3 regions of the Bradyrhizobium sp. ORS 111 genome follow, and region 1 is predicted to be linked to each of the others. Evidence: predicted binding sites of a transcription regulator. Region 1 holds the regulator's gene; each other region holds the start of a gene.
The links. Region 1 encodes LexA, which represses DNA repair genes until DNA is damaged. Its sites were predicted from a motif close to TGTTCNNNNTGTGTTCNG; they were not measured.
Positions count from the first base shown of each region.

Region 2: a site for LexA is predicted at 1,517-1,534, ahead of P6U30_RS00880 (YifB family Mg chelatase-like AAA ATPase). Genes of this name have one in related genera too.
Region 3: a site for LexA is predicted at 2,790-2,807, ahead of recA (recombinase RecA). Genes of this name have one in related genera too.

Region 1 covers NZ_CP120701.1:3,864,986-3,869,343, reverse strand. The annotation lists gene glp (gephyrin-like molybdotransferase Glp) at 1-1,125, shown strand, start outside; gene lexA (transcriptional repressor LexA) at 1,349-2,053, shown strand; gene P6U30_RS18025 (hypothetical protein) at 2,354-2,782, shown strand; gene P6U30_RS18020 (hypothetical protein) at 2,929-3,159, shown strand; gene P6U30_RS18015 (ComEC/Rec2 family competence protein) at 3,156-4,358, opposite strand, start outside.
Region 2 covers NZ_CP120701.1:190,218-194,575, reverse strand. The annotation lists gene P6U30_RS00880 (YifB family Mg chelatase-like AAA ATPase) at 1-1,466, opposite strand, end outside; gene P6U30_RS00875 (TonB-dependent siderophore receptor) at 2,168-4,159, shown strand; gene fsrB (siderophore utilization protein FsrB) at 4,165-4,358, shown strand, end outside.
Region 3 covers NZ_CP120701.1:3,071,807-3,076,164, reverse strand. The annotation lists gene P6U30_RS14040 (hypothetical protein) at 80-364, shown strand; gene P6U30_RS14035 (hypothetical protein) at 520-1,503, opposite strand; gene recA (recombinase RecA) at 1,604-2,689, opposite strand; gene P6U30_RS14025 (hypothetical protein) at 3,672-3,881, shown strand; gene P6U30_RS14020 (hypothetical protein) at 4,025-4,255, opposite strand; gene P6U30_RS14015 (hypothetical protein) at 4,352-4,358, opposite strand, start outside.

The DNA.
Region 1 (4,358 bases):
GCCTATCACCGCACGCTGGCACGCGATGTCGCCGCGCGGCGCACGCAGCCGCCGCAGCCGATGTCGGCGATGGACGGCTATGCGGTGCGCGCGGCCGCTGCGTCCGACCTGTCGGCTAGGCTGCGGGTGATCGGCGAAGTCGCGGCCGGGCGGCCGTTCGAGCGCACGGTCGGCGTGGGCGAAGCGGTACGGATCTTCACCGGCGGCGTGATCCCCGACGGCGCTGACGCCGTCATCATCCAGGAAGATACCAGGACTGACGGCGACCACATCACGATCACCGAGGCCGCCGCGAAGGGACGGCACATCCGCCTCGCGGGCGTCGACTTCCGCGAGGGCGATGTGCTCCTTGCGGCCGGCAGCCGCCTCTCCGACCGCGCGCTGTCGCTCGCCGCGGCCATGAACTATCCGGAACTCGCCGTGCGCCGCCGGCCGAAGGTCGCGGTGCTGGCAACCGGCGACGAGCTGGTGATGCCGGGCTGCAGCCCCGGCCCCGGCCAGATCGTCTATTCCAACGGCTACGCGCTGCGGGCGCTGGCCCGCGCCGAGGGCGCAGAGACCGTCGATCTCGGGATCGCTGCCGACACGGTGGCGGCCACCACCTCCGGTATCCGCCGGGCACGGGAGGCGGACGCCGACATCCTGATCACCACCGGCGGCGCCTCCGTCGGCGACCATGATCTCGTCAAGCAGTCGCTGGAGGCCGAGGGCGTCCAGATGGCGTTCTGGCGGATCGCGATGCGGCCGGGCAAGCCAATGATGCACGGCCGATTGGGAACGATGCGGGTGATCGGCCTGCCCGGAAATCCGGTGTCGTCCTATGTCTGCGCCTTCCTGTTTCTGGTGCCGTTGATTCGGGCCCTCAGCGGCCGAAACGTGATTCATCATGTCCGCAAGAGCGCCCTGCTCGGCCATGACCTCGCCGCCAACGATCAGCGCGAGGACTATCTCCGGGCCCGCCTCGAGGAGCGTGGCGACGGCACGTTGATCGCAACACCCGTCAGCCAGCAGGACAGCTCGCTGCTGGGAAATCTCGCTGCGGCACGGGCACTTGTGATCCGTCCGCCGTTCGCACCCGCGGCCGTCCAAGGCGAGGCGTGCGAGATTCTGACACTGCCCGAATGAGACGTTGCCGCCGCGCCGATCAGGCACTGTCGGCTGCATTCACCGGAAATTAAGTGGTTGCGGAACACATATCGAACATATAGTGTCCGTTCATGATTTGTTTCGAGTACTGGTGTCCACGAATGGGAGCGCACTGAGGAGTGTCAGAAGTTTTCGCGCTCCCGATCAGGCTCCCTGAAGGTCTCGGAATCGAACGACGCTATCAACCGGGGGAATACTCGAGATGCTCACGCGCAAACAGTACGAACTTCTGCGTTTCATCAATGAACGTCTGAAAGAGGCCGGCGTCCCGCCCTCCTTCGACGAGATGAAGGATGCGCTCGACCTGCGCTCGAAGTCCGGTATCCACCGCCTCATTACAGCGCTGGAAGAGCGCGGCTTCATCCGCCGCCTGCCGAACCGCGCCCGCGCCATCGAGGTGATCAAGCTTCCCGAGCTGTCGGCCGGCGGCAGCAACGGCCGCCGCGGCTTCACCCCGAGCGTGATCGAGGGCACGCTCGGCAAGCGCAGCAGCACGCCGCCGATCGCCGAGGATGATGGCAACCGTCCGGTCGCCGTCCCCGTGATGGGCCGGATTGCGGCCGGTACGCCGATTGAGGCACTGCAGACGCGCAGCCATACCATCAGCGTGCCACCGGACATGCTCGGCGCCGGCGAGCATTATGCCCTGGAGGTGCGTGGCGACTCCATGGTCGACGCCGGCATCCTCGACGGCGATATGGCGCTGATCCAGCGCAACGACACCGCCAATACCGGCGACATTGTGGTGGCGCTGATCGACGAGGAGGAAGCGACGCTAAAGCGTTTCCGGCGCCGCGGCGCATCGATCGCGCTCGAGCCGGCCAACACCGCCTATGAAGTGCGCATCCTGCCGCCAAACCGCGTGCGAATCCAGGGCAAGCTGATCGGGCTCTATCGCAAATACTGACCGCGCCCCTGGTCCAGGCGCGACCGCGTGCAGCGCGTCGTGCGTATGTGCAGTCGCACATCCATTGCGAGGGAACGAGCAGCGCGCAACGCCGTTGCTTCATGGACTGCGCTGCGTGAGTGCCTCCGGCGCGTCCTGATACCACCGGGACGGTGTAGCGTGTTTGTGATCGGAGGCTCGCGCGGCCAGTCGTACAATCGCCCAGAAACGGGAAGAACCTCGTTTGCTGTCGTCCACTCTGGTAGAGGCCCACGCCTCAGGAGAGGCACGGGTCGCTATCTCGAAATGAGGAGCCATCCGATGTGTGACTATAGTCTGCACGCCGTGGCATCGCGCCCCGCCATTGTCGGAGAGACGCTGATCACCACGACATTCCGCGGCACGTCAACCCGCGGCTTTGCTTCGGAGAGCGATCCGACTGTCGCGGTCTGCATGCTGCCCGGCACCGAGCTCGCGTTCGTCGAGAACGTCCGCTACGACAGCCGCTGGATCTGGACCAAGACAATCGGCTTCCGCGTCGGCGTGTTCAACGAAGTCGAGCCCGACGTGCCCGATCGTCATCATGATGCGGTCGAATTCCCCGACGGCAGCCACGTGCTGGTGACCCAGCTCGTCGAAGGACAACGCGTCACCGTGCTGCAGCTACCTGCCCTCCACCCGCCCGTCGTCGAGAAGCCGAAGGCGGTCGAGCGGCGGCCCTCTGCATTCGCGTCGCTGTTTTTGGGTTGAGCGCATCATGGCCGCTGGATGAATTGTCCGGCGGCGGTGACCTAAGCGATTTCGAGCGACCCCGGACTTAAGGCTCCGGGGCGCATCGGGGATTTGCGTTAGACCGCGCCTTGGCGCATCATCGGACACGGACAAGGACGTGCTCGGTGGTCGACAAGGTCACATGGCAAAGGGCTGGACGCGTCACGGAGCCGGGCCGCTACATGTTCCGGTTCGGCTGGCTGACGGTGACGGCCGACGACCTGAAGGTCTGGCAGCAATTTCCCGAAGCGACGTTCACCCTCGTCAGAAAGCCAAACGCGAACCCGGACTCGGACGAGTACCATCTCGGCGCCTTTGACCTGCCGACCACCACTCCTCTGCCCGATCAGCCTTAGTCGTCGCCTTGCAGATCAGCCTCTGCCGGGGTCGCGTCGACCGCCGGGCGCGGCGCGCGGCCGGGTACGCGCAGCGTGGCCTCGTCCTCGGTATCGCCGGGAACCGCCGGCGACCACGGCCGGTCGATCCCGCCGGGCCTGACCGCATCGACGGCAAAGCCGCCGCCGGTGCGGCGCAGCATCAGGGCGCCGTGGCGCCGCAGCCGCTCGGCATCGATCACGGAGGCCGCGCAGCCCTGCGGCACCGGACGGGCCGTCAGAATCAGCGCCGCCCGCTCGCAATCGTCGACCAGCGCCTCGGGCCGCATCGCCAACGAAACCAGCATGCCTCCGGTCCCCTCAGCCACGCAGCCGCTCTCGTCGCAGGAGACCCCGTCCGCGAGCGAGGGATCGGCGGCCGTCCGCGCATCGGCATCCGCCGCCAGCCATTCCTTCACCAGAAAGGCATCCTTGCCGCTTCGCATCAGATGCAGCCGCCCGTCGCCGCCGCGGACCGCGACATTGCGGCCGTCGGCGGAGACCAGGACGTCCGGCTGCGGCACCCGCAGCGCCCAGATCAGCGCCACCGCAAGCAGGGCCGCGCCCGACCAGCGCAGCGGCGTCCGAAGCAGGCCGAGCAGGACGAGGCCGGCGCTCGCCACGATCAGCGGCCCGGTGCCGAACGCGGCCATCCGCCCGACCGCGCCCGGCAGGGCCGCGACCCACTGCGTGACCACGATCATCCAGTCGATGCCGACGCCCATGATCGCCCAGAACACGCCGTCGAACCCGAACGGCATGGCTGCGAGCCCGAGCAGGCCCGCCGGCATCACCACCGCCGACACCACCGGCATCGCCGCGAGATTGGCGAGCAGCCCGTAGGGCGTCACGCGATGGAAATGGAAGGCGGCATAGGGCGTGGTCGCGAGCCCGGCGACCAGCGAGGCCAACACCAGCATCGCGATCTCACGCCCGCCCCACAACGCCACCCGCGCCGTCACCGAATGATCGGGTGAGGCGAGCAGGCTCGGCATCCCGATCTGCACCAGCGCCACCAGCCCGAGGGTCGCCGCAAACGACATCTGAAAGCTCGGATGCACCAGCGCTTCGGGCGCGATCACGAGCACGATCAGCGCAGCCACCGCCAGCGTGCGAAAGGTGATCGCACGGCGGTCGACGATCACGGCGATCAGCACCACCGCCGTCATGAAAAACGATCG
Region 2 (4,358 bases), 3.7 Mb from region 1:
GTCTCGGCGCCGTCGAGGTCGGCCAGCGTGCGCGCCACCCGCAACACGCGGTGATAGCCTCGCGCCGTGAGGTGCATGTTGTCGGCCGCCTCCCGCAACAGCTTCTGCCCGTGTGCGTCAGGCTGCGCGATGATATCGAGCAGCGAGCTCGGCGCCTCCGCATTGGTGCGCACGTGCGGCATGCCGGCCGCGGCGTAGCGTGCGCGCTGGATGTCGCGTGCGGCCGCGACGCGTGCGGCAACCTCGGCCGATCCTTCGGATGGCGGCGGCAGGATCAGATCCGCTGCGGTCACGGCCGGCACCTCGATCCGCAGATCGATGCGATCCATCAGCGGACCGGAGATCCGCATCTGGTAGTCCGCGGTGCAGCGGTCGAGTCGGCCGCGCTTGCAGGAATAGCCTGGCTCATAGGCATGGCCGCAACGGCACGGGTTCATTGCCGCCACCAGCATGAACCGCGCTGGATAGGTGACGCGATGATTGGCTCTGCTCACCGCGACCTCGCCGTTTTCCAGCGGCTGGCGCAGCGAATCCAGCACCCGCGGATCAAACTCCGGCAGCTCGTCGAGGAACAGCACGCCCTGATGCGCGAGCGAGATCTCGCCGGGCTTTGCGCGCATGCCGCCGCCGGTCAGCGCAGCCATGCTCGCAGAATGATGCGGACTGCGGAACGGACGCCGCGCCGTCAACGCACCGTCGCGGATCTCGCCCGCGACCGAGGCGATCATCGAGACTTCAAGCAGCTCCGACGGTGACAGCGGCGGCAGAATCGAGGGCAGCCGTGCCGCCAGCATCGACTTGCCGGCGCCCGGCGAGCCCATCATCAACAGGTGATGCCCGCCGGCGGCCGCAATCTCGAGCGCGCGTTTGGCGCTCTCCTGGCCCTTGATATCCCGCAGGTCGAGCAGCGCTTCCTCGCGCTCGTGCACTTTCGGCTGGGGGCGCGACAGAAGCTGCGTGCCCTTGAAATGATTGGCGATCTGGATCAGCGAGTTCGCCGCGATGATCTGGATGTCCGGGCTCGCCCATGCGGCCTCCGAGCCGCACGCCGCCGGGCAGATCAGCCCCTCATCGCGCGAATTGGCGCCGATGGCGGCGGGCAGCACACCCGCGACCGGCGCGATCGATCCATCGAGCCCGAGTTCGCCAAGCACGGTAAAGCCGTTGAGGGCGTCCGGCGGGATCGCCCCGATCGCGGCCATCAGCCCGAGCGCGATCGGCAGATCGTAGTGGCTGCCTTCCTTGGGCAGGTCGGCCGGCGCGAGGTTGACGGTGATGCGGCGCGCCGGCAGCGCCAGGCCCGAGGCGATCAGCGCCGAGCGCACCCTCTCGCGGGCCTCCGAGACCGCCTTGTCGGGCAGACCGACGATCGCAAACGCCGGCAGGCCGGGTGCGACCTGCACCTGCACGTCGACCGCGCGGGCCTCGATCCCCTCAAAAGCGACGGTAGAAACGCGTTGGACCATACTGCCCCTATCTTCCGCAATCGAAGGTAGCGGAACCCGGCGCCAAGTGCAAGAACATTACGGGAACGACTGGAGTGTTTGCTGCCCGGTGTCCCATGCATCGCCGTCACACCAACTCTGGATCGGAGCCATGGTGTCGGCATCGTCATGCAAACGACGCGTGACCCTGACCATCGATCGCATCGACGAAGGTCCGCAGGAGCCGCTCCACAACGTCCGCCGCGTCGCGGGCACATTGTCGCAGCGCGTCGCCGATTTCCCTTCTGTTTCAGCAATCACCACGTTTGGCGCCGCGCAGTCTCGACCTATTCCAACGACCGACATCTGTACTCTCGCGCTCCCCGCTGTAGAGCCGGATCACAAATCCACATCCGGACTGACATCAGGGGCGCCTTCGCGTGATCGACAGACTCGTTTCGCATTCCATTCGTCAACATCCAGTCTTGCGAACGATCGGTCTATGCACCGCCGCCGCGTTTGTAACCGGCGCGGCGATCGAAGAAGCCGATGCGCAATCGGCATTGCCGCCGGTGACAGTGGATGCGCCTCAGACGCGCACGAACACGACCGCTGCAAAGCCCAGCCGTCGCGCGGCGGCCGCGCGCGCGAGCCGTCCCAATCGCGCACCGCAGCCACTGCGCGAGACGAACTCGCCTGCGTCCGTTGCCGGGTCTGGCGCGGGAGAGCGCGCCGGCGGTCCGGTGGTCGGTTTCGTTGCCACGCGTTCGGCGACTGCGACCAAGACCGACACGCCGCTGCTCGAAACGCCGCAATCGATCTCGGTCGTCACGACAGATCAGATCAGGAACCAGGGCGCGGAGTCGGTGGGCGCCGCATTGCGCTACACCGCCGGAGTCAGCGGAGACGTCAACGGCGGCTCGGACACCCGCTTCGGCGGCTTGCAGATTCGCGGCTTCGACTTGACGATGCCCGGCCTTTATCTCGACGGCTTGCGGCTGCCCAGCAGCAACTACGTGCACTTCCTCGGGCTCGATCCTTACGGCGCCGAGCGCCTCGAAGTGTTGAAGGGACCATCCTCCGCGATGTTCGGCGGCAGCGGCACCGGCGGCATCCTCAACTATGTGAGCAAGCTTCCGACCGCACGCGAGTTCGGTGAGGTGTCGCTGTCCGGCGGCAGCTTCAATCGCTACCAGGGCGAATTCGACGTCGGCGGCCCCGCCAACAAGGAAGGTACGGTGTTGTGGCGCCTGACCGGCGTCGCGCGCGACGGCGAGACTCAGGTCGACTACACCAAGGACAGCCGCGTCTTCGTCGCGCCGGCCGTCACGGTCAAGCCGAACGACGACACCACCATCACCTTCCTGGCGAACTACCAGAAGGAGCGGACAGGCTGGGGCCTGCAGTTCTTGCCGCCGTCCGGCACCGTATGGGCTAATAACGGCCGCTTCATTCCGAATACGCGTTTCGTGGGCGAGCCCGGCTTCAACCAGTTCGATACCGAGCAATCTTCCGCCGGCTACATGCTGTCGCACGACATCAACGACGCGCTGACCTTCCGCCAGAACCTGCGCTATTCGTGGATGCACAACGAGCAGAAGAGCTTCTACGGCACCGGCTATGCCTCGGCCGCCGACGAAGCCGCCGGCCTGCTGTCGCGCGGCGGCGCCGGTGGCGCATCGACGATCAATTCCTTCGCGGTCGACAACCAGCTTCAAGGCAAGTTCGTCACCGGCATCCTGAGTCACACGACGCTGTTCGGCATCGACTATCGCAACACGTCGTTCCGCGACATGGCCTCCAGCTTCAGCACCGGCAAGATCAACGTCTTCGCGCCCGTCTACACCAATAGCTGGACCAACAACGGTCCATACGACGACACCGGCATCAAGCAGTCGCAGGCGGGTCTGTATCTGCAGGACCAGATCAAGCTCGGACGGCTGTCGTTCTTGCTCGGCGGGCGGCAGGATTTCGTCACCACCGGCCTCGACAACAACCTGGCGCGGACGTCGACCTCGACGGACGCCTCGGCGTTCACCGGCCGAGCCGCCGTCATGTACAATTTCGACAACGGGATCGCGCCCTATTTCAGCTATTCGGAATCGTTCCTGCCGGTGCTGAGCATCAACGCCGCCGGCGAGCTGCTGAAGCCGGAAACCGGAGTGCAGTACGAAGTCGGCGTCAAGTATCAGCCGGTCGGCGTCAACGCGCTGATCACGCTGGCGGCCTTCGATCTGACCCGCTCCAACGTCGTCACCTACGCGCCGCCATCCTACTTCGCCGAGCAGACCGGCGAAGTGAGATCGCGCGGCATTGAGCTCGAAGGCACCGCGACGCTCGTCGAGGGCGTCAATATCCGCGGCGGCTACGCTTACATTGACGCGGTCGTCACCAGGGATCCAGTCAACGTCGGCAAGGCACCGCCCACCGTGCCGCTTAACCGTTTTTCGCTGTGGGCAGATTACACGGTTCAGGGTGGACCGCTCGCCGGCGTGCAGTTCGGCGCTGGTGTCCGCTATGTCGGATCGACGTTCGGCAACGACGCGAACACCTTCAAGGTGCCGGCCTCCACGGTCGCCGATGTGCTGGTTGCCTACACCAGGGACAATTACCGCCTCTCGCTTAACGTCACCAACCTTGCCGATACGCGCTACGTCGCCGCCTGTTACGGCGACACAAGCTGCTTCTACGCCGAGGGCCGCAAGGCGATCGCGAAGCTGACCTATCGATGGTGATCGCCATGAGACCGATGCTCGGACGGCTGCATCGCTGGGCGGGGCTCCTCACGGCGGTCTTCCTGTTTTTTTCGGGCGTCACGGGTGCGATCATCTCGTGGGATCACGAGATCGATGACGTCCTCAACAGGAAGCTGTTCGAGGTGACGAGTTCTGGACCGGCCATCCCGTCGGTCGAGCTGGTCAAGCTGATCGAGCA
Region 3 (4,358 bases), 790 kb from region 1:
TGGACGCGCAATAGGCATTCCAGGCACGGCTGGCTAGCCTCAGACGATCGTCCGTGACCGCAAGCTTTGGCAATCGCCATTGCGCCAGATTCACGCCACCGTGGCTTGCCACGTCGGCGTCGGTCTGGACCAGCGCCACCTTCGACAGAATGTTTTGGTGCGGACGCAGGACGTCGAGCAGCCAGATCAGGACAAGCTGGTCGTTCGCCCCAGGATCAGCCCACAGCTCGATGCTGTCACAGCGTTCGCAGAGTTCGAGCAGGCCGAGGTTCTTGCCGCCCACCGCTGCGACATATTTCGCACTGGTGAAGTCGAGCCAGTGCGCACCGACCTCGTGATGTTCGGCCGAACGCGCTTGCAGTGACGTCTCAAGCTCGGCCTGAGATGGCAACCGTCCCCAAACGAAGCGAGGCTTGAATCCGATGACGATATCAGCCCGTCCCGCCTGCCGGAGCAGAGTGCCTGCAGGATCGCTCGTCGTCAGAATCAGACTTGTCATCCTTGAAGCTCCGTGACGTGCTAGGTCTTCGTCAAGGCCGGGCTCCAGCGCCACAGGTTGTCGTTGGTGAGGTGGGTGCCGCCCCACCAACGATCGATCGGGTTGTAACTGCTGAAGTCTTCCTCGTGAGCGAGGACAGCCTTGCCAAATTCTGTCAGCGACAATCGGCTTCGCCGGTAGGCCTCCATCCGATTTCGCAAATTCTCCGGGGCGATGACGCGCAGCTCATCGTCGAGCCCTGCTATCGCCGGCTGAGGTCCGTGCGCGAGACCTTGGAGCAGCGTGCCGACCTCCATGTCAGTGAGCACGCCGCGCTGGCGAAAGCCACGAAGATAGAACAACGCATTTGTGCGCGTAAGACCTGCCGCGATCAGCTCAAGCAGCCGCATCTCGGTCGCGCCAAGTCCAGATGTGCTCCACGGCAGCTCTTGGAGCAGATCCAGCAGCGCCGGCCTCAGCAAAGGAAACGCACTCAGGTCGCGATGCACCACATCGAAACAGGCCTCCGGAGTTGTCGTCCGGTACGCCTGCCAGCACATGCTTGCCGTCTCGATGTCCGCTGGTCGGACGTTGACAAGCGGCACCTTGTCCCACTCACCCCATGTCTCGTGCGTCGTCATCAGGCCGAAAGCGACCAAGCGTAATTTCAGCTTGGCCGCCGTCGCTGGATAAGCCCGGAAATGGTCGAGCAACCAAATCAGTTGCAGTTGATCGTTTGGATCCGGATCGAACCAAAGCTCGATCGTCTCGTAAGGGTCGCAAAACTCGATCAATGCGAGATCCCGACGCGACTTGGCTTCCTGAGGCCACCGGCCCCGCAGGCTCCAGTGCGACCAATGTTCGACCGGATCCTGGTCCGAGCGCAATCCGAAGTAGACCTCAAGCTCTTTCGGTGACGGCAGCGGCCCGCCAACGAACCGAAAGAAAGATATAATGCCGACCTCGGCAAGCCCCGAACGAATGAGGCTGCTGCCGGACGAACTGGTCATGATCAAGCGCTTCATCGGCCATTCACTCAGCACAAAACGAAACGGGCACCGAAGACGTCGGCAACTCAACGTCCTCAGCGCCCGCTTGCAGCGAAATCATTCCAGTCTTTGCCGCTTACTCTCCCGGCTCTTCGCCGTCGGCGTCGCGCTCGGGCGTGCCGGCGAGGATCTGCTCGGCGATCAGGCCGGAGTTCTGACGGATTGCGGTTTCGATCTTGGCGGTGATGTCCGGGTTGGAGCGCAGGAAGGCCTTGGCGTTCTCGCGTCCTTGCCCGAGCCGCTGGCTGTCATAGGAGAACCAGGCGCCGGATTTCTCGACGAGGCCGGCCTTGACGCCGAGGTCGAGGATCTCGCCCATCTTGGAGACGCCCTCGCCGTACATGATGTCGAACTCGACCTGCTTGAAGGGCGGCGCCAGCTTGTTCTTCACCACCTTGACGCGGGTGGTGTTGCCGACGACCTCGTCGCGCTCCTTGATCGCGCCAATGCGGCGGATGTCGAGGCGGACCGAGGCGTAAAACTTCAGCGCATTGCCGCCCGTGGTGGTCTCGGGCGAGCCGTACATCACACCGATCTTCATGCGGATCTGGTTGATGAAGATCACCATGGTATTGGACTTGTTGATCGAGGCGGTGAGCTTGCGCAGCGCCTGGCTCATCAGACGGGCCTGCAGGCCCGGCAGCGCATCGCCCATCTCGCCCTCGAGCTCGGCCTTCGGCACCAGGGCCGCGACTGAATCGATCACCAGCACGTCGACCGCACCGGAGCGTACCAACGTGTCGGCGATCTCCAGCGCCTGCTCACCGGTGTCCGGCTGCGAGATCAGGAGCTCGTCGATGTTGACGCCAAGCTTGCGCGCATAGACCGGATCGAGCGCGTGTTCGGCGTCGATGAAGGCGCAGATGCCGCCCTTCTTCTGGCCTTCCGCTACCGTATGCAGCGCCAGCGTGGTCTTGCCCGATGATTCCGGCCCGTAGATCTCGACGATGCGGCCCTTCGGCAAACCGCCCACGCCGAGCGCGATATCGAGCCCGAGCGACCCAGACGACACCGTCTCGACATCCATCGAGCGGTCGTTCTTGCCGAGCTTCATCACCGAGCCCTTGCCGAACTGGCGCTCGATCTGGGAGAGCGCGGCTGAGAGGGCCTTGGACTTGTCCATGGAGGATCCTTCGACGATACGCAGTGCAGTGGCGGACATTTGGGATGTGCTCCTTATGGCGGGGATTCGCTAGCGGGACAAACGGGCGACGAGATCAGACAGAACGCGTTGTTGATGGTTTCGTACCACGTTTGTTCTATGTTCGCAATATGTTCTTTCCGGTGCGCGGGTGCAGGCCCGTTCTAGCTGCGGCGGCCGAGGCGATTCTGCCAATGGTCTTAATTGCTTAGACTGCGATCTCAGTAGGACTACCGAGATATCAATGCGGGTTCCAGGCAGACTAATTTTTATGTGGCGAAAAGCGTCCGCATCGCGCCCGGCAGCCGAGCCGCCTGGGATCAACGGTTCGAATGGACAAAAGAGTAAGGGCTGCTTCCGTAGTTCTCCGGCCGTGAACAAGGTTCCAAGACCGACCTGAACATTCGGCGAGCATGTGAAGGCCGCGACCGGGCCCTTCGACCCCCGCAATCATACGGAGTCCAAACACATGAACCTTTATAGCGGTTCGTACAGACCCATGTGGGCCAGGATTTTGCAGCAACCTTCCTGGGGCTAGAGCCGACGCCGCTCGCATGCATTTCAAGCGGGCGGCGTTGCGTTTCGCGAGGCGCGCAGTTGTCCCGGCGCATGTGGCGGCGGCACAAAGCTCCCACACCGCGGGCAGCGCATCAGCCGGCAGGAGGACGACATCGCGGCCCGTTGTTCTCCCAGGAAGAAAGTTTCTTGCCACAAATCGGGCCTGCCTTCCATTATTTGAATGAGACGTTTAGGGGAGCTATTCGCCCCTCCTCGGACCTCTGATCGAAGCACCTGAACCGTATTTGCACGTACTACCTTGGTACTCTCCTGAGTGCCGAAAAAAGTCCGTAGCCTTCGGGCGAGCGCGCCGGTTCCGTCGATCTTCCTCCGCAACAAGAAACCAAATACGACTTGGGGACGACATCTCACTGCCGCTTAAAGAGCTTTGTTTATTGATACAACTTTTAGTTTATCACGCCTTCGATTTCCGCAGAGCTCATCAATGATCCACAAGGGCATCGAATTCAGCGTCACCGAGGTCGCGGCCGGCGTCTGGACATGGCGATTCCAGCTCGGCGACCGGATCTTCACCGGCAGGACCGAGACAAATCTGGACTTATTGGCGATCCGCCGCGTGCAGTTGCGGATTGATCGCGAGCTGAAGAAGGCCGGGCAGGATCAGCCGCCGCGCGGACGCGACAATGCGGATTGAACCATGATTGTCACGGCATCTTCGGAGCTAGCGATCCAGGGCGCCCGCACATTTTCGATTCTCGGTGAATCGCTGCCGAAGCTGCAGATTCCTGTCTCGACGCGTGTTCGCACCAACCGGCGTCCACATCGCTTGAGAACGTCCTAGTCCGCGCTCGCAAGCCGCCGCATCGTGAACTCGATGTCGCCACCGGGCAGTTCACGCCAGCTTTCGACGGCGCTCATATAGGCGGCCTTCGGGTAGCGCGCGAGGAAGTCGCGCGCCCGCAACCGAGCCTCATCGCGTGGCAGGGTGAAGGTCTCGCGCACATAGCCGTCATGCGCCTTCCGCCGTTCGGCCATTCGGCTGGCGAGATCGCGCGGGCGAAAAGCCATCGTCGTAACTCCGAACCATCTAACGACCCTCCCAATATAAGGACGGCGCCGATGGAATCCGAGTCCGCGAGACGATTGCGGTAGAGGGGTCGTAGGCTACTGG